DNA from 3 places in the Solwaraspora sp. WMMD792 genome. Region 1 is predicted to be linked to each of the others. Evidence: riboswitches for the same ligand, from Rfam matches in the RefSeq annotation. Region 1 holds a riboswitch; each other region holds the start of a gene.
The links. Region 1 has a riboswitch for cyclic di-AMP ahead of O7629_RS18025 (hypothetical protein). Riboswitches for the same ligand answer to the same signal wherever they lie in the genome.
Positions count from the first base shown of each region.

Region 2: linked by a shared signal. The riboswitch ahead of O7629_RS26965 (NlpC/P60 family protein) and the one ahead of O7629_RS18025 (hypothetical protein) in region 1 are both predicted to bind cyclic di-AMP.
Region 3: linked by a shared signal. The riboswitch ahead of O7629_RS30035 (hypothetical protein) and the one ahead of O7629_RS18025 (hypothetical protein) in region 1 are both predicted to bind cyclic di-AMP.

Region 1 is NZ_JARUBH010000009.1:3,781,773-3,787,668, reverse strand. It holds gene O7629_RS18025 (hypothetical protein) at 289-1,425, opposite strand; cyclic di-AMP (ydaO/yuaA leader) riboswitch at 1,430-1,560, opposite strand; gene O7629_RS18020 (cation diffusion facilitator family transporter) at 1,729-2,637, opposite strand; gene O7629_RS18015 (AAA family ATPase) at 2,683-4,827, opposite strand; gene O7629_RS18010 (alpha/beta hydrolase) at 5,035-5,896, opposite strand, start outside.
Region 2 is NZ_JARUBH010000009.1:5,798,804-5,804,699, forward strand. It holds gene O7629_RS26955 (pyridoxamine 5'-phosphate oxidase family protein) at 1-91, opposite strand, end outside; gene dcd (dCTP deaminase) at 219-797, shown strand; gene O7629_RS26965 (NlpC/P60 family protein) at 958-1,896, opposite strand; cyclic di-AMP (ydaO/yuaA leader) riboswitch at 1,995-2,138, opposite strand; gene O7629_RS26970 (NlpC/P60 family protein) at 2,396-3,439, opposite strand; gene O7629_RS26975 (GPP34 family phosphoprotein) at 3,689-4,435, shown strand; gene O7629_RS26980 (VanZ family protein) at 4,432-5,016, opposite strand; gene O7629_RS26985 (heterodisulfide reductase-related iron-sulfur binding cluster) at 5,027-5,896, opposite strand, start outside.
Region 3 is NZ_JARUBH010000009.1:6,455,233-6,461,128, reverse strand. It holds gene O7629_RS30060 (cellulose binding domain-containing protein) at 1-134, opposite strand, end outside; partial or broken gene O7629_RS30055 (transposase) at 131-1,420, opposite strand; gene tnpA (IS200/IS605 family transposase) at 1,440-1,856, shown strand; gene O7629_RS30045 (hypothetical protein) at 1,853-2,191, opposite strand; gene O7629_RS30040 (TrkA family potassium uptake protein) at 2,921-3,598, opposite strand; cyclic di-AMP (ydaO/yuaA leader) riboswitch at 3,854-3,989, shown strand; gene O7629_RS30035 (hypothetical protein) at 3,992-5,008, shown strand; gene O7629_RS30030 (glycoside hydrolase family 65 protein) at 5,066-5,896, opposite strand, start outside.

The sequences.
Region 1 (5,896 bases):
CTCTCTCGGCCTCGCGGGCGGCAATGTGCCCAGCGTGAGCCGGGTGTGACTGCGTGGTGGTAGAGCGCTCTCGTGTGGATGCCGGTGGCCGTCGGTCGATATGCCGATCGGTCTTTCGGTGCTGCCCGAGGCTCCTGCACATCTATTATCGATGCTGACAGGAATCGTCCTCCGGGAATGCGCTACGGCGATTCGGGGGATCACCGTCGAGCCGGCGGGGGCGTCGGTTCATAGCAGTACGGGGGCGGACGGCCACCGACGTGGCCGTCCGCCCCCGTACGCGCGACGTCAGTACACCGACAGGTGCACGTGGTTGGTGTGGTCGCTGGACGGGTCGCCGCCTGCGCCGCTGTACGTCTTCCAGCCGCTGCTGGGCAGCCAGATCCGCTTGTACCAGATCACATAGAGCACGCCGAGCCGGTCGGCGTTGTTGATGTAGTAGTTCGCGAGGTTGTCGCCATAGCTCTTGTCGCCGCCGGTCGCCACTCCACCGAAGCCGTTGGGCTGGGCGGCGAAGTCACACGCCCGGCCCTTGGGGTGCTCGCCGGAGCTGCCGTTGCGGAAGCAGGACACGTAGCGGGTGAAGCCGGCAGCCTTCGCCTGGTTCAGGGCGTGCAGCGTACGCGGCGTGATGCAGCCGGAGGTGGTGGGGTCGTCGACGTTGCACGACTCGGCCGGCCAGGAGCCGTTGGCGTTGCGTGGGGCCGGGGTCGCCGACGCGCTGGACGACCCGGATCCCGACGAGCCGGAGCCGGAGGATCCTGAGCCGGAGGATCCGCTGGCGGCGGCCCGCTCGGCCTCCTCCGCCGCCTGCTGCCTCGCCCGTTCCTCCGCCTCCTTCTCGGCGGCGACCGCGACGGCCAGGGCCCGCTCCGCCTGGTTCCGGCGCTGGTCCATGATGGTGACCTGCTTCTGCTGCTCCCGGATCTCATGCTCGATCGCAGCCTTGGACCTGGTCACCTGGTCACGGGTGCGGTACAGCTCGCGGAGCTGCTTCTCCTCGTTGGCGGTCACCGCGCTCAGCGCCGCCGCCCGGTCGATGAACCCTTCCGGCGAGGTGCTGTTGAGCAGCGCGGAGACCGGGCCGAGCCGGCCGTTGCGGTACGCGCGGTCGACGATGTGCCCGACGTTCCTGTTCCGTTGCTCCAGCTCAGCACCGACCGTGTCGAGCTGCTCGGACAGCTTCTTCTGCCGGTCCTTCGAATGGTTGAGCGCCGCCTTGGCGTCGATCCAGCCCTTCGAGGCCGCATCGAGCTCCTTGCGCAGGCTGTCGGTGCCGCCCTCGTCGTCGACCCGGTCGGGTCGGTTCGTGGGCAGGGCGGCTCCGGCCGGCGAGCCGATCGGGGTGCCGGTGACGGCCATCAGGGCGGCGGTCAACGCCGCCAACAACGCGAATCGGGTTTTCCTGTGGACTGTGCGTGACACTGTGCGTTCCTTCCGTCAGCCGCCGACCGGGTTAGCTGACGGGTTCGGGACGGAAGATCCCTACCGCGTGACGCGGATGCACCCCAGGTACGTGGTTCCCCGGCTCGCCGTACGGCGATTAGGCGACGGCCTCCGCGGGCGCCGGAGGGGCGCCGCCCGAGCGGAGACCGGGGCCGAGACTACCGGTTCCCCGGGTTGCCGTCCCGGTATCGATAGCCATGTTATGTCTGGAAAAATCAGAAATATACGTATATCGTAGCTGTCAACGTCGCGGTAAGGTCACGAAACTTAAGCATCTGCTAATCACCAGTCGGCCGGTCCACAGGAGTCGGCGGGGGCCAGCGGCTCGATCTGCAGCGTCGCGTGCTCGATACCGAACTCGTCGTGCAGGGCCGTCCGGGCGTCCCGCAGCACCGTGCCGATATCGGCTGACGGGGTCACGGCCAGGTGTGCCGAGGCCACCTCCATGCCCGGGGTGAGCGTCCAGACGTGGAGGTCGTGCACGTCGCAGACGCCCGGCACGGTGGCCAGCCGGCTGCGGACCCGGGCGACCTCCACATGCTCCGGCGCCGCCTGCACCAGGATGCGCAGCGCGGCCCGGGCCAGCCGCCAGGTGCGCGGCAGGATGAACACCCCGACACCGACGGCGACCAGCGGGTCGGCGTACCACCAGCCGGTGGTGGCGATCACCGTGGCGGCCACCAGCACTCCCACCGAGCCGAGCAGGTCGCCGAGTACCTCCAGGTAGGCGCCCCGTACGTTGAGGCTCTCCCTGGCCCCCTGGCGCAGCAGGGCGAAGGCGACGATGTTGGCGAGCAGTCCGGCGACCGCCACCACCAGCATCGGGCCGACCGTCACCGGCTCCGGATCGGCGAACCGGCGGGCCGCCTCAACCAGGACGTAGAGCGCGACCCCGGCGAGCAGTACGGCGTTCGCCAGCGCGGCCAGCACCTCGAGGCGGTAGAGGCCGAAGGTGCGCTGCGGCTCCCCGGTCGGTCGCCGGGTCGCGGCTATCGCCGCGAGCGCCATGCCGATGCCGAGTACGTCGGTGAACATGTGCCCGGCGTCGGACAGCAGTGCCAGGGAGCCGGTGGCCAGCGCGGTGACCGCCTCGACGACCATGAAGCCCGCCAGCAGGGCGAAGGCGGCCCAGAGACGCCCGTAGTGTCGCTGGCCGGTGCTCCCGGCGCCGTGATCGTGTCCGACTCCCACGCCTGCCACCCTCCGTCGCCCGGCGTCTCGTCAGTAGACTAATGCTCACATAGCAATATGTGCAATCGACTCCGGGTCGAGGTCGATGGTGACCAGCCGCTGCGTCGCCCGGGAGAGCGCGACGTAGAGGGTGCGCACCCCGGCCTCGGACTCGGCACGGATCTCCTCGCCGGCCACCAGCACCACCGCGTCGTACTCCATGCCCTTCGCCTGCAGGCTCGACACCACCTGCAGCCGAGAGGTCGCCAGCTCGCCGAGCCAGCCGGCGACCTCGTCCCGCCGGGCCACCGCGGCGATGACGCCGACCGTCCCCTCCACTGCGGCCAGCATCTCGGCGGTCGCGGTACGGACGGCAGCCGGCAGCACCGCCGCAGCTATCCGGTCCCGGCGTGGCGCCACCCCGGTCGATCGGACCGCCGTCGGCAACGGGGCGTCCGGAGCGACCTCGCGGATCACCTCGGCGGCCAGTTCGAAGATCTCCGCCGGGTTGCGGTAGTTCGTGGTCAGCTGGAATTCCCGCCGCGGCCGCCGCCCCAACGCCCGGTCCCGGGCCTGGGCGAGCTCGGCCGGATCCCCGGTCCACGCGGTCTGCGCCGGATCCCCGACCACCGTCCAGGAGGCGAGTCGGCCCCGGCGCCCGATCATCCGCCACTGCATCGGCGACACGTCCTGCGCCTCGTCGACCACCACGTGGGCGTACTCCCGGTAGTCGGCCGGCCGCTCCCGGGCGGCGGCCCGGGCCGCCCGGTCCCGATCGGCGAAGGTCGTCACCTCACGCACCCCGCCGGTCACCTGGAACGGATCCCGGTGCCGGCGGCGGGGCTGCGGTGGCCGGCCGAGCAGTTCGTCCAACTCGTCCAGCAGCGCCACGTCCGCGATCGTCGGCCCGTTGTCCGCCAGGCCACCGAACGCGTCGGCGAGCACCGTGATCTCGGCCGGGTCGAGCACTCCCCGCGCGTACCGACGCAGCCGGTCCGGCCGGGCCAGCCAGCCCAGCACGTGTCGCGGCAGCAGGCGGGGCCACCAGGCCCGCAGGAAGTCCCGGAAATCGTCCCGGTCCGACAACTCGTCCTCGAACTCGGCCTGTCCGGGCAGCCGGGCCGGGGCCACCAACTGCCGGGCCTGCGCCCACAACGCCTCGAACAACCCGTCGATACCGGCCCGCCGGACCTCGTTGCGCCGCGCCCCCCGGGGCAGCGCGCGGGCCCGGATGCCGTCCAGTTCCGGGCCGCGTAGCCGCAGCAACTGCCCCCGGTAGAGCAGCCGTAGCTCGGTCGGCCCGTCCGGTACCGCGTCACGTACCGCCCGTTCCAGCACCCGCCGCATCCGTAGCGACCCCTTCAGCACGGCGACCGACGCTGGATCCGTCCGGGTCGCCGACACTCCCGGCGGCAGCGACCCCAACGACCTCAGGGTGGCGCTCTCCTCACCCAGGGCCGGCAGCACAGCGGCGATGTACTCGACGAAGACACCGGTCGGGCCGACGACCAGGATGCCGCCGCCGGCGAACCGGCTCCGGTCCGAATAGAGCAGGTACGCCGCCCGGTGCAGCGCGACCGCGGTCTTGCCGGTGCCGGGGCCGCCCGAGACGATCGTCACCCCGGCGGCGGGCGACCGGATCGCCTGGTCCTGCTCCTGCTGGATGGTGGCCACGATGTCGCGCATCCCACGTCCCTTGGCCCGGGCCAGGGTGGCCAGCAGCGCACCGTCGCCGACCACCCGCATCCCGGCCGGCGCGGCCGCCGGATCGAGCAGGTCGTCGGAGACACCGGTGACCCGCTCGCCCCGGGACTGGATGGTTCGCCGCCGCACCACGCCCCGCGGTCGGGCCGGCGTCGCCTGGTAGAACGCGGCGGCAGCCGGGGCACGCCAGTCGATCAGCAGCGGCTCGGCCCGCTCGCCGCGCACCCCGAGCCGACCCACGTACAGCACCGCGCCGTCGCGTAGATCGAGCCGGCCGAACACCAGCCCTTCGTGCTCGGCGTCGAGCAGATGCCGCCGCCGGGCCGCGTGGAAGACCATCGCGTCGCGCTCCACCAGGGCGCCGACGTTGCCCACCCGGGCAAGGCGGTAGCCGTCCCGCTCGGCGCGTACCGCGTCCTGGCGTAGCTGCGCCAACCGGGCGTACACCCGGTCGACGTGCCGCTGCTCGGCGGCGATCTCCTGGTCCAACGTGGTGGCGTCGGTCAACGCTGCGGCTCCTGGGCGAGGGCGGGCCGGCCGGGGTAGGGCGGCCGGTCCGCCGGCGGACGGTCACGGCGCCGGGTGGCGACGGCAGAGCGTGGTGACCCCGTCACGTGATCGGACCCGGCAGCCTTACGACGTTACCGTCCGCGCGCCAGCCCGGCGCTGGCTCCCAGGGCACCCGACGACCGCGTTCGCCCTGCCGAGCCTGTTTCAGCGCGCCGCCCTGCCGAGCACCTCGACGAGGGCGGCCGTCACCCGGTCCGGTCGTTCCAGCATCAGCATGTGTCCGGCCCCGTGGCAGACCGTCAGGTCGGTTCCGGGCAACGCGTCGACGATCGATTCGGCACAGATCGGCGGCGTCAGCCGGTCGCGATCTCCCACCAGCACCGCCGCTGGGACCTCGTCGAGCGCCGCCAGCGTGCGGAGCCGGCGTTGCGCGCCGATCGAAGCACGGTAGCCGCCGATCGCCCGTAGCGTCGTCCGACCGACGGCGGTGGTCGCCAGTTCGAGGTCCTGCGGGTCGCAGGTGTCGCCGAACAGCAGCCACCGCAGGGTCGGCCGCAGCGGCTGCAGCAGACCCGGATGCGGTCGCCAGGCGCCACACCTGGCCAGCACGCCGGCTCCGGCCACCTCGCAGAGCCGGACCAGCCGGGCGACCGGGGGTGCCAGCCCGTACGCGGTATGGGTGTGTCCCTCCGCCGTGGTGGCCACGAACGCCAGGCCGGCGACCCGGGCGGCGAAATCCACCGGGTGCCGGTGCGCGTACTCCATGATCGCCATGCCACCCATCGAATGCCCGGCCAGGACCACCGGGCCGGCGGCGTCCACCTGGCGCAACACTGCGGCGAGGTCGTCGCCCAACTGCCCGAGAGTCATCGTGGCCAGCCCGGCGGCCGTGGACCGGCCATGACCGCGGGCGTCGTAGGTGACCACCCGGACCCGCTGTCCGGACGTCCCGGCCAGCTCACCGACCTGACGGTGCCAGGTGTGCTGGTCGAGCGTCCAGCCGTGCAACAGGACGAGGGTCAGTTCCGCAGCGCGCGGGCCGCTCGACCGCCCGCGCAGCACCGCT
Region 2 (5,896 bases), 2.0 Mb from region 1:
AGCCGAGGCCGGGACCGTACTGCTGCATGAGGAGTCGGATCGCCGTGGCCAGGCGGGGCTCGTCGGCTGCGAACTCGGACCAGGTTGCCATGCGATGATTCTATCGAACATGTGTACGAAGAGATAGTCGGATCGCCCGGCCAAGCCGATCCGGGTACGTTCCGGCCAGGACACCGGCCGCGCGGTCGCACCGGCCGCACGGTCGCTATCGTGTGACGATGCTCCTCTCCGACCGGGACATCGTCGCGGAGACCAAGACCGGCGGCCTCTCCCTCGAGCCGTTCGAACCCTCGCTCATCCAGCCGTCGAGCATCGATGTCCGGCTCGACCGGTATTTCCGGGTCTTCAACAACCACCTGTACACCCACATCGACCCGGCCACCCGGCAGGACGATCTGACGTCCCAGGTCGAGGTGCCCAGCGGCGACCCGTTCGTCCTGCACCCCGGTGAGTTCGTCCTCGCCTCCACGCTCGAGGTCGTCTCGCTCGGCGACGGCCTGGCCGCCCGACTGGAGGGCAAGTCGAGCCTGGGTCGGCTGGGCCTGCTGACCCACTCCACCGCCGGCTTCATCGACCCCGGCTTCTCCGGCCACGTGACGTTGGAGTTGTCCAACGTGGCGAACCTGCCGATCAAGCTCTGGCCCGGGATGAGGATCGGCCAGTTGTGCATCTTCCGGCTCTCGTCGACGTCCGAGCATCCGTACGGGTCGGCGGTCTACGGATCCCGGTACCAGGGGCAGCGTGGGCCCACTCCGAGCCGGTCCTGGCAGCGGTGGCGCACCTGGCCGACCAGCTGAACCGGCTGGGCTGTTGGAGAGCCGGCGCACCGGCGGCGGGGAGGCGAAAGGCGCCCTCCCAAGCCGGGGGGAGACATGGGAGGGCGCCTTTCCGGTGGCCGGTGCTGCCGCTTGACGGGGGGATCAGCGGCACGCGCCAGGCCATGGGGAGGAGTGAGGTCTAGCCGGGCCTGCCGTAACTGTGCACACTCGAACCGATCTTGCGCATCTGCACCGGTTCGCCCGCCTGGGAGGCGTGCACGATCCAGCCGTTACCCACGTACATGCCGACGTGGGAAAGCCCGCTGTAGTAGAAGATGAGGTCGCCGGGGCGCAACTCGTCCCGGCTGACGTTGGCGGTCACCTGACGCTGCCGGGCGGCGTTGTGCGGCAGCGAGACGCCGGCCTGCGCCCAAGCGGCCAGGGTGAGACCCGAACAGTCGTAGCTGCCCGGTCCCGCTGAACCCCACACGTACGGCTTGCCGATCTGCGCGCAGGCGAAGGTGACCGCCTTGCCGGCCGCACCGCCGGGGTAGGTCGCCGGGCAGGGCGCGGGACGCAGCGAGCCGAGGGTGTTGGTCGAGCCGTACGCCTCCAGGCGCAGGTCCTGCAGCCGGTCAACCTCGGCGTCGATCTCCTTGGCCTTCGCCGCCAGCTGAGCCTCGGTGCTGGTCAGCTCGACGATCAAATCGTCGAGCGGGGCCTTCTTCGCGGCGTACTCGTTCTTGAGGTCGACGACGGCCTGCACGTCGCGTGCCTGCCGCCGGGCGAACTGGTCCAGCAGCTCGAGCTGGTCGGCGAGGTGGGTCGGCTTGCCGTTGGTCAGGATCGCGTTGAAGACCGACGGACTACCGCCCTTGTACGACCGGGCGGCGAACTCGCTGACCCGGTCCATCGCCAGGTCGATCTGGATCTGCAGCGGCTTGATCTTCTTCTGCAGTTCGTCCGCCTGCTTCTTCTTGGCGGCGAGGTCCTGCCGTACGGCGTTGTGCCGTTCGATCGTCGGTTCGAGCTCGGCCCAGACCTCGTCGATCTGCGACTCGATTTCGGCGACGGTCGGCTGCGCCTGCGCCGGCGCTCCGACCAGCAGCAGACCGACGCCGGTGGTGGCGGCGATCAACGCGGTGAGTATTCGGCTAGGGTCGTGCGGCGTTTTTTGCCGATGGTCGCGGCTGGACCACCGGAGGTATCGCCGAGGGGCGCTCGTAGCCACCGGACTCCTTCTCCCCAGACCGCCTACCGGGTTAGCTGACGGGTTCGGGCGGAAAGGAGACGCCCTACCGCAGGTGGCCTGCGGATTCACCCCGGAAGTGCCGTGGGTCCCCGGCTCGCCGTCAGACGGCGATTAGGCGGTGTCAGGCCGAGGTCAACCCGGCTGGTTGACGTCCTCCCGACTCGACGATCCCCAAGGGTAGAGAGCGGCGTTCTCGCTACGCAAGCGAGAACATGGACTATCTCATTGAGTACGCAGGCGATTGCGTATCGTGCATAGGCTGCCATCGTTCAAGCGTTCGAATCTTGCCGGGCGGACCGGCCCGTTCATACCGGTCCGCCCGTACGTTCGGCCGACCAACGCGCGCCACTCAGATTGCCTCGGCGGGCTGGCTGACCTGCCGCGATCAGCCGACCCGCTTGAATCCGGCGAGCGGCATGTTGTCGATGTTCTCCATCTGCACGGGTTGACCCGCGCGGGGAGCGTGCACCATCAGGCCATTACCGATGTAGATCCCCACGTGATGCAGATCACTAAAGAAGAATACGAGATCCCCGGGTTTGGCGTTGGCGCGGCTGACCGAACTGCCCTGATTCCACTGAGTTCCGGTGTAATGCGTGAGGCTGACACCGGCACTTGCCCAGGCGTACTGGGTCAGGCCGGAACAGTCGAAGGCGTTCGGCCCGGTGGCACCCCAGACGTACGGCTTACCGAGCTGTGCGCACGCGGTGCGGACCGCGGTTCCGGCGGCTCCGCCGACCGACACCGCCGGGCACGGGCCGGAGGCACCAGATCCGCCGGTGTAGCCGGTGGACTGGTACGCGGCGTTGCGCGCCCGCTCCAGGCGCTTGATCTCGGCGTCGATGGTCTTGCGCTGCTCGGCGAGCGTCTTGTCCTGTGCCTGCTGCTTCGTGATCAACTCGTCCAGCGTCTGCCGTTCGGCGAGATAGCGGTCCCGGGTCTCCAGAACAGCGGTGATCTTTTCCTGCCGACGCTTGGAGATTCGGTCCAGCACCACGAGCTGATCCGCCAGGCTGGTCGGTGATCCGGTCCGGAGCAGGGCGTTCAGTTCGCTCGACGGCCCGGTCCGGTAGTAGCGGTTGGCAACCTCGCCGATCTCATCCGCCGCCAGGTTGGCCTGCAGGGACAGGGGGCGGATCTTCTCGTCGAGCGCGGCCGCTTTCTTCTCGTTGGCCTTGAGCTCGCTGTGCACCTTGTTGTACTGCTCGATGACCGGTTCCAGTTTCAGCCACTGGGCATCCAACTCGGCTTCGATCTCAGCCAGCGTCGGCTCGGCGTGGGCCGGCCCAGCCGGGGAGAGCAACGCGATTACGGCGAGCAACAGCGTGATCGCACTATGCCGCAAGAGCCGTAAAGGCCGATGCTCTCCGCGTCGATATCGGGACCCACTGTGACGATGGATGTGCGAATTTGCGAGCGCACGTGCCATTGGCAGCGACTCCTTCAATGGTTCGATCGCTGGGGCCTCACGGGCGGGGGTACGGAGGCCGACATCCGCAGCGGTCGGTGCATCACCTTATTGGAAAGCGCGGTGTTCGTTCAAGACCGCCTGCCGCCTCTGCTTCCTCCGTGGCAACCGCTCGGCGCCGCCCGCAGCACTGCTTCTCCCGTAGCAGCTGCTTCTCCCGCAGCTACCGCTTATCCTGCGGTCACCGGTCTGGGCGGTTAGCGTGATGACATGGAGTCGCTCAGCCTCGCGGAGGAGCTGGTCCTGCTCAGCTATGACGATTCCGGGACCGCGACCGTCGCTTCCCCAGAGCTCGACTACGCCGTCGCCGGGGCGGTGTTGTGCGACCTCGCCGTCGGCGGCCAGATTGCGATTGACGCAGACGGCCGGGTGCTGGCCGACGACAACCCGACCGGCGGCAACCCAGCCGACGACAGCCAGGCCGACGACGATCCCGCCGGCGGGTACGCGCCCGGCGGAGCCCCGGGTCGAGGCCACGGTCGGGAGCTGCTCGACCAGGTACGGACCAGGATCCAGGCCGAGCCTGGCCGCGCGACCCGCGACTGGGTGGTCGATCTGTCCCACGGTGTAGTCGACGAGGTACTCGACGGGCTGGTCGCCTCGGGGGTGCTCCGCCGGGAACGGGACCGGGTGCTCTGGGTGCTGCCCCGGACCAGGTTCGCTCCGCCGGACGGCGTCGAACCGCCCGCCGAGACGGAGACCCGGCGACGGCTGGCCGCCGCCGAGCGCGGCGCGGGACCGGTCGGACCACGTACCGCCGCGTTGGCCTGCCTGCTGAACGCACTCGACGTGCCGGACGTCGGTGCTGCACGGCCTTCGGACGCGCGGCACCGGCCGCCCGCGGTGCTCGGGCCGGCGGCCTGGCCGATCGCCGCGACCACCGACGTCGTCGACGGGTACCGGGCGACGGTCGCCCGCAGCGTCTTCACCGCCACCGACGTCGCGACTGGCAGCTAGCTGACCCCGGTAGGCGACGGCGCGAACCGCCGCCACAGCAACCGGACCACACCGCCGCCGACCGCCCCGATCAGCGCCCCGGTCGCGTTGTTGACCCAGTCGTAGCCGACACACTCGCGGCCGACGCCGAGCACCGCCTGGGCGACCTCGACGCCGGCCGGGGCCAGCACGAGCAGCCCGGTGGCCAGCGCTGGCCGGTGGACCGCCAGCACGGTACAGAACGCCAGCGGTACGAACATCGCCACGTTGCCGACCCGTTCACCGAGCGAGTCGACGGTGACCAGCCCGGACCACAGCACCGCCGGATCGGTGAGCGACCGGAGGCACGCGGCGAAGACCTGGCCGTCCGGGCCGGAAACGGAGACCCCGGGGGCGAGCGGTACGCCGGACCCGGTCGGTGCCGGTGGCAGGGTGAGCGCGGCGATCGCGGCGGCGCTGAGAAGCATCCCGAGCGTCGGCCAGCGCGCCCAGCCGAGCCGTACGGCGAGCGGCCGGTGCACCAGCAGGCTCACGCCGGCCAGCACCGCCAGGGTGAGGAACGGCCAGGGCTGGGAGAGGAATTCGCGGGCCCAACCCAGCACCCGCTTCTCCCTACTCCTCGGCCGACGATGACGATGACGCCGACGATGCTACCGCTGGCTTGACCGACCTGAGCAGCACCGTCGCCACATCGACGACCTCGACGTTCTCGCCCGCCGCGCCACTGGACTGCTTGCCGGTGACCCCGTCGCCGAGCATGGTGTAGCAGAACGGGCAACCGACCGCGATGGTCTGGGCCCCGGTGGAGAGCGCCTCCTCGACCCGGTCGACATTGACCCGCTTGCCGATCCGCTCCTCCATCCACATCCTCGCCCCGCCGGCACCGCAGCAGAACGAGCGTTCGGAGTTGCGTGGCATCTCCCGCAGCTGGGCCGCGTCGCCACCCGCCTCGGCACCTGCGGTCAACGCGGCACCGAGCACCTCCCGGGGCGGGCTGAACACCCGGTTGTGCCGGCCCAGGTAGCACGGGTCGTGGTAGGTCAACCCACCGTCGACCGGGGTGACCGGGGTGAGCTTGCCGGCGGCGACCAGGTGGGCCAGCAGCTGGGTGTGGTGTACGACGTCGAAGTGGCCGCCGAGCTGGCCGTACTCGTTGCCGAGGGTGTTGAAGCAGTGCGGGCAGGTCGCGACGATCTTGCGTTTCGCCGGCTCCCGGTCGCCGAACGCCTCGTTGAGGGTCTCGACGTTCTGCTGGGCCAGCATCTGGAAGACGAACTCGTTGCCGATCCGCCGGGCCGGGTCGCCGGTGCAGGTCTCGCCCTCGCCGAGGATGGCGAAGTCGACGCCGGCTTCGTGCAGCAGGGTCGCCACCGCGCGGGTGGTCTTCTTGGCCCGGTCCTCGAACGCGCCGGCGCAGCCGACCCAGAACAGGTACTCGAAGTCGTCCACCTCGCCGACCCGGGGGACCGCGAAGTCGAGCCC
Region 3 (5,896 bases), 2.7 Mb from region 1:
ATGGTCAGGCGCAGGCTCGGGCTGGCCGGCGAACGGTTGCCGGCGGCGTCGAGCGCGTACACCCAGAACTGGTACGTCTGCGACGGCCCCAGCCCGCCGATGGTGATCGCGTAGTCGGGGGTCGTGCTGATCACGACGTAGTCGGTGTGCAGTCGGGCGACCTCTTGACATCCTCTCCGCCCTGAAGGACGGAGATTCCCTCCACGCTGCGCGTGGAACACGCAGCGTCCGGGTGGGTTACCGCTTCACTGCGCGCCGCCGGGACAAGTCCCGGTCTTACGTGCGCTCGACGGTCGTTGAAGTCCGCCTGTCCGGCGGCCTTGATGTTGATGGCGGCGTTGATGTCCCGGTCGTGGTGACTGCCGCACGGGCAGTCCCACTCCCGGACGTTCAACGCGATCTTCTCGTTGATCCGGCCGCAGTCGCAGCACATCCGGGTGGACGGGAGCCACCGGTCCACCCGGGCGAACGCGCGCCCGTACCGCTGCGCCTTGTACTCCAGCATGCCGGTGAAGGCGGCCCAGCCCGCATCGTGCACGGACTTCGCCAGCAGAGTCCGGCCGAGACCGACAACGCACAGGTCCTCGACGTACACCGCTTGGTTCTCGCGGATGATCGCCGTGGACAGCTTGTGCTGCCAGTCCCGCCGGGTGTCGGCTACCCGCGCGTGAGCGCGGGCCACCTCGATCACGGCTTTCCTACGGCGGTTGCTGCCCCTCTGCTTGCGTGAGAGTGCCTGCTGCAACCGCTTGAGCTTGCGGGCCGCGCGGCGCAGGAACTTCGGTGCGGTCACCTTCGTGCCGTCGGACATGACCGCGAAGTGGGTCAGGCCCAGATCGATGCCGATCTCGGAGTCGACCGGCGGCAGCGTTTCGTCCTCGCCGATCTACACGACGAACGAGGCGAAGTACCGGCCTGCTGTGTCCTTGATCACGGTGACCGAGGTGGGATCCGACGGCAGGCCGCGCGACCAGCGCACCGGAACGTCGCCGATCTTCGGCAGCCGCAGGCGGCCGTTGTCACAGACCTTGAACCGGGAGTTCTTCGTGAACCGGATCGCCTGCCGGTTGTCCTTACGGGACCGGTACCGGGGCGGGGCCACCGTGCGGCCCCGGCGTTTGCCGGACAGCGAGTTGAAGAAGTTGCGGTACGCGGTGTTCAGATCGGCGAGGGCCTGCTGCAACACCACGGCCGACACCTCACCCAGCCAGGCCCGGTCCTCGCTGGCCTTGGCCGCTGTGATGACCAACTTCGACAGGTCGCCGTCGGAGATGTACTTCTCGCCCGCCTCGCGGGCCTGTTGACGCAGCCTGAGTCCGTCGTTGAAAACCACGCGGGCACACCCGAACGCCTGCGCCAGCGCGGTGCGCTGGGCGGCGTCCGGGGTGATCCGGTAGTTGTAACGGAGCTGCACGGCCATCACTGTATCATGTTGGTTTATGGTCGAACTTCGAGGCATCCGCACCGGCAGGCACTGCACTTTCGCGATGCATGTCCACTTGGTTTTCGTAACGAAGTTCCGGCACAACGTGTTCGCCGACCGGCACCTGACCCGGATGGAGGCGATCATGCGAGACGTGTGCGCCGACTTCGAGGCCGAACTGGTCGAGTTCAACGGCGGCCACAACCACGTCCACCTGCTGGTCAACTTCCCGCCCAAGGTCGCCGTGGCCAGGCTGGTCAACAGCCTCAAAGGGGTCTCCTCGCGCCGCCTCCGGCAGGAGTTCCCCGACCTGGCACGCCACTACTACCGGGCCAACAAACTCTGGTCCGGCTCGTACTTCGCCGGGTCTGTCGGCGGCGCACCGTTGAGCGTCATCAAGCAGTACATCGAGCAGCAGAACCGTCCCGGTTAAGGCACTGCTCGGGCCTGGCGGCCCTCCCAGCGCGGGCCTTCACCCCCGGCCTGAAGGCCGGAGCACTGGCCCGCATTCCGGTAGCCGGTCACCCCGACGTCGTCGGTGGCCGCCGTCCAGACCAGGGTGACGTCGGTGGTGCTGATCTCGGCGACGGTCGGGGTGCCGGGAGTGGTCGGCGGCTCGGTGTCCGCCGCGGCGAGCGCCACGGACGCCGGTAGCAGGGGTGGGCCGAGCAGTGCGGCGGCGACCGCGACGCCGAGCCGGCGTCGGGTGTGGTTGGGATCGCGCCGGATCCACCGGCGGCAGCGGTGCGGCGGTTGCGGCATGGACATCTCGCTTTCGGTGCGGCCGCCGGGACGGACCAGCGACCTTGATATCCATGATTGTCGATTGACTAGCCGGGCACCACCGCGCCGGCGGCGCGCGACCGGATCGTCCGGTCGCGACCAGCGGATCGACCGACTGTGAGCTTGCCCACTACCGATCGACGAACCTCGAACCCATGCGGGGCGACGGAAAGGGCCCGGTCCGACCGTCGCCACAGACCGGGCGCGGCAGCCCAGCCGCTGCCCCAGGCCCCATATACAACGAAGCCTGCCGATGCATCGGCAGGCCGGGCAGCACTGTCGGACGGACCGGCGTCGCGGTCCTGACTTGTCGGCGATTCCCCGCCGTAACAATCGAGGACTAGCGTGGGGACGGGGAGGGCAACCCCCGTCCCCACCATCAGTTGCTAAACACGCACGAGCGGTCTGGCGTCCAGGTCGTGCGTGACGCGCGGGAGCCGGGCCACGCGAGTGGCTCTGGTTCCACCTCCTCTCGACAGGTGGTGCGCGGGCTGGCGGCGGAGTCCGGGCTTGGCCCGCCGCCAGCCTCGGGAGCTGTGCGGTTGACACGGTGATGTCGCCATCGCCGCGCCACGCGTCGACTACTTCAGCGGGGCACATCCATCGATGGAAGCGCTCCCATGCAGGGACTGTAGCCTGAGTCACGAGTTTGCGAAAGTCCGGCGGCTGATCAGCTCACGAAATGAAGGTGTGATGAGGCGGTCACGCCCATGTTCACCGGCCGAACTGCTGAACCGCCGTGGTCGCCCCGGCGACGATCAGCAGCGCATCCGGCGGGATCAACGTCTCAGGTCCCGCGTACCTCAGCTGCCGGTCCCGCTCCTTGATCCCGACCACCGTGATGCCGTACCGCTGACGTAGCCGGGACTCGGCCAACGTCCGGCCGGCGGCGTCCGGTGGGGCGCAGACCTTGGCGATGGCGAACCCGTCGTCGAACTCGATGAAGTCGAGCATCCGACTGGCCAGCAGGTGGGCCACCCGGTCACCCATCGCCGCCTCCGGAAAGATCACATGGTGCGCGCCGACCGAGGCGAGGATCCGGCCGTGCTTGGCGGTGATCGCCTTCGCCCAGACCTCCGGGACACCCAGCTCGGTCAGCGCCACCACGGTGAGGATGCTGGCCTCGACGTCCGAGCCGATGCCGACCACCGCGCGGGGGTAGTCGGCGACGCCACACTGGCGCAACGCCTGGTCATCGGTCGAATCCGCCTCGACCACCCTCGGCAGCCGCTCGGACCAGCGGTGCACCCGTTTGGGGTGCTCGTCGATGCCCAGCACGTCGTGGCCGAGACGGAGCAGAGACTGGGCGACCTGACCACCGAACCGGCCGAGGCCGATCACCACCACGCTGTCGGCGTCCGGCGGCCCGACCGGGGAATCGTCATCTCTCATCGAAGATCCGTCCGACGCTGCGACTTTCCCGCTTTTCCTCATACGCACTGTAGTCAGCCGCTAACCTCGGCGCAGCGAATCCGGCCCGCCTGACGACTTGTCGTACGCCGCCGAACGCAGACAGTGGACATCACCGAAAGTCGTTGCCTGGTAACGGATTTTTCAGCTCAGTCAGGATTGTCGAGGTGTTGATGCCGGTGACCGATCCGGTAAGCTTGCCGGCGGTCTCCGCCAGGCGGCGCCCACCGGTGCCGGCGGTGACCGCCGCCCAATCACCCTCCGGGGTGAGCCGGGGAACCACGTTTCCACCGGGGTGAATCCGCGCCAGCGGTAGGGATCGTTCCGTCCCGAACCCGTCAGCTAACTCGGTCGGCGGCCAAGGAAAGGAACAGGATGACCGCACCCCTCCGCCGGCGGATTCCGACGGCCGCGGCCCTCGCCGCCGTCGCCGCCCTGCTCGCCGGCTTCGTCGTAGCGTCGCCGGCCGCCGCTCAGGATCCGGACGACGAAGGCGCCCCGCCACTGCTCAGCGAAGTGCTCGAATCGACCGGCCGGGGCTACGTCGAAGCCAAGGCGGCGGTCGACGAGTCCCGCAAACGCCAGTTGAAACTCAACCTCGAGTTGGAAAAGGTCGAGGAACGGATAGCGGCGCTGACCCCACAGATCGGCCAGGTCGCCTCCAACTCGTACCGTCTCGGTCGGATCACCCCGGTGATGGTCCTGCTCAACAGCGCAGACCCGGACGCGTTGCTGGAACGCGCCGAAGGCCTGGACATGATCGCCATGCACGACAACAAGCGGATCCGGGAGCTCAACGAGGCCCGCGAACAGGCCGCCCGGGCGGTCGCCGCGATCGACGCCGAAGTGGCCCGCGAGGAACAGCAACTCGAAGCGATGGCCCGCCAGAAGAAAGAGGCCGAAAAGGCCCTGCAACTGGTCGGCGCGGTCGCCACCAACGGGTTCGTCTCGGCCACCTCGCCGGTCGCCGCCCAGGCGCCGCGCAACTCGGACGGTTCCTGGCCGTCCCAGTCGTGCAGTCTGGACGACCCCACCACGAGCGGCTGCATCACGCCGCGCACCATGCACGCGCTGAACGAGGCGAAGAAGGCCGGCTTCACCCGCTTCGTCTCCTGCTTCCGCCCCGGCGGACCGTTCGAGCACCCCAAGGGGCGGGCCTGCGACTTCTCCGCTCAGCAGCAGGGGTTCGGCGGCGACGCCTTCGGCGACGACCGGCTGTACGGCAACAACCTGACCGCCTTCTTCGTCCGCAACGCCGACAAGCTCGGCATCCTGTACGTCATCTGGTACCGGCAGTTCTGGTCACCGACCACCGGCTGGAGTTCGTACAGCGGCGCCGGCGGCGACCCGAACAGCGACCACACCAACCACGTACATCTGTCCCTGCTGTGACCTGACCTCACCTCGTGCGGTGCCGGGCCGGCCCGGCACCGCACGAGACGTAGGTCGTCAGTCGGTACGCGCCGACCGGCGTACCGGTGACCGGCCGGTCGGCTGCTGCGGCGGCGGACCGACCGGGCCGGCCGGCGGGATCGCCCGGGTGACCGGCTTGTCCGCAGCCACCGTGATCGATTCGCCGTGGTGGGTCAGGTCAACGGTGGCGTTGGGGTCGACGTCGCGCAGCGAGTAGGTCACCTCGTCGTGCTGGACCGCCACCCGCAGCCGCAGGCCCCGCCACATCATGGCGAACTCCAGCCGGTTGATCCGCTGTGGCAGCCGGGGAGCGAAGGCCAGCTCCCCGCCGTGGTCACGCATCCCCCCGAAGCCAGCGACCAGCGCGAGCCACGCCCCGGCCAGGGCGGCCACGTGGATGCCGTCGCGGGTGTTGCGGTTGATGTCGTGCAGGTCCATCAACGCGGCCTCACCCATGTAGTCGTGGGCGAGCTCCAGATGGCCGGTCTCCGCGGCGATCACCGACTGGGTGCACGCCGACAACGACGAGTCCCGCACCGTACGCCGCTCGTAGTAGGCGAAGTTGCGGGCCTTCTCCTCCTCGGTGAACGCGTCGCCCCGCCAGTGCATCGCCAGCGCCAGGTCGGCCTGCTTGACCACCTGCTTGCGGTACAGATCGAAGTACGGGTAGTGCAGCAGCAGCGGATAGTGGTCCTGCGGGGTGCCGGCGAAGTCCCACTCCTGGTGCCGGGTGAACCCGGCCGACTGCGGGTGCACACCCAGCTCGTCGTCGTACGGGACGTGCATCGACAGCGCCGCGTCCCGCCAGGCCGCGGTCTCCTCGTCGTCGACGCCGAGCACCCAGGCCCGGTCGGCGTAGCGCAGCGC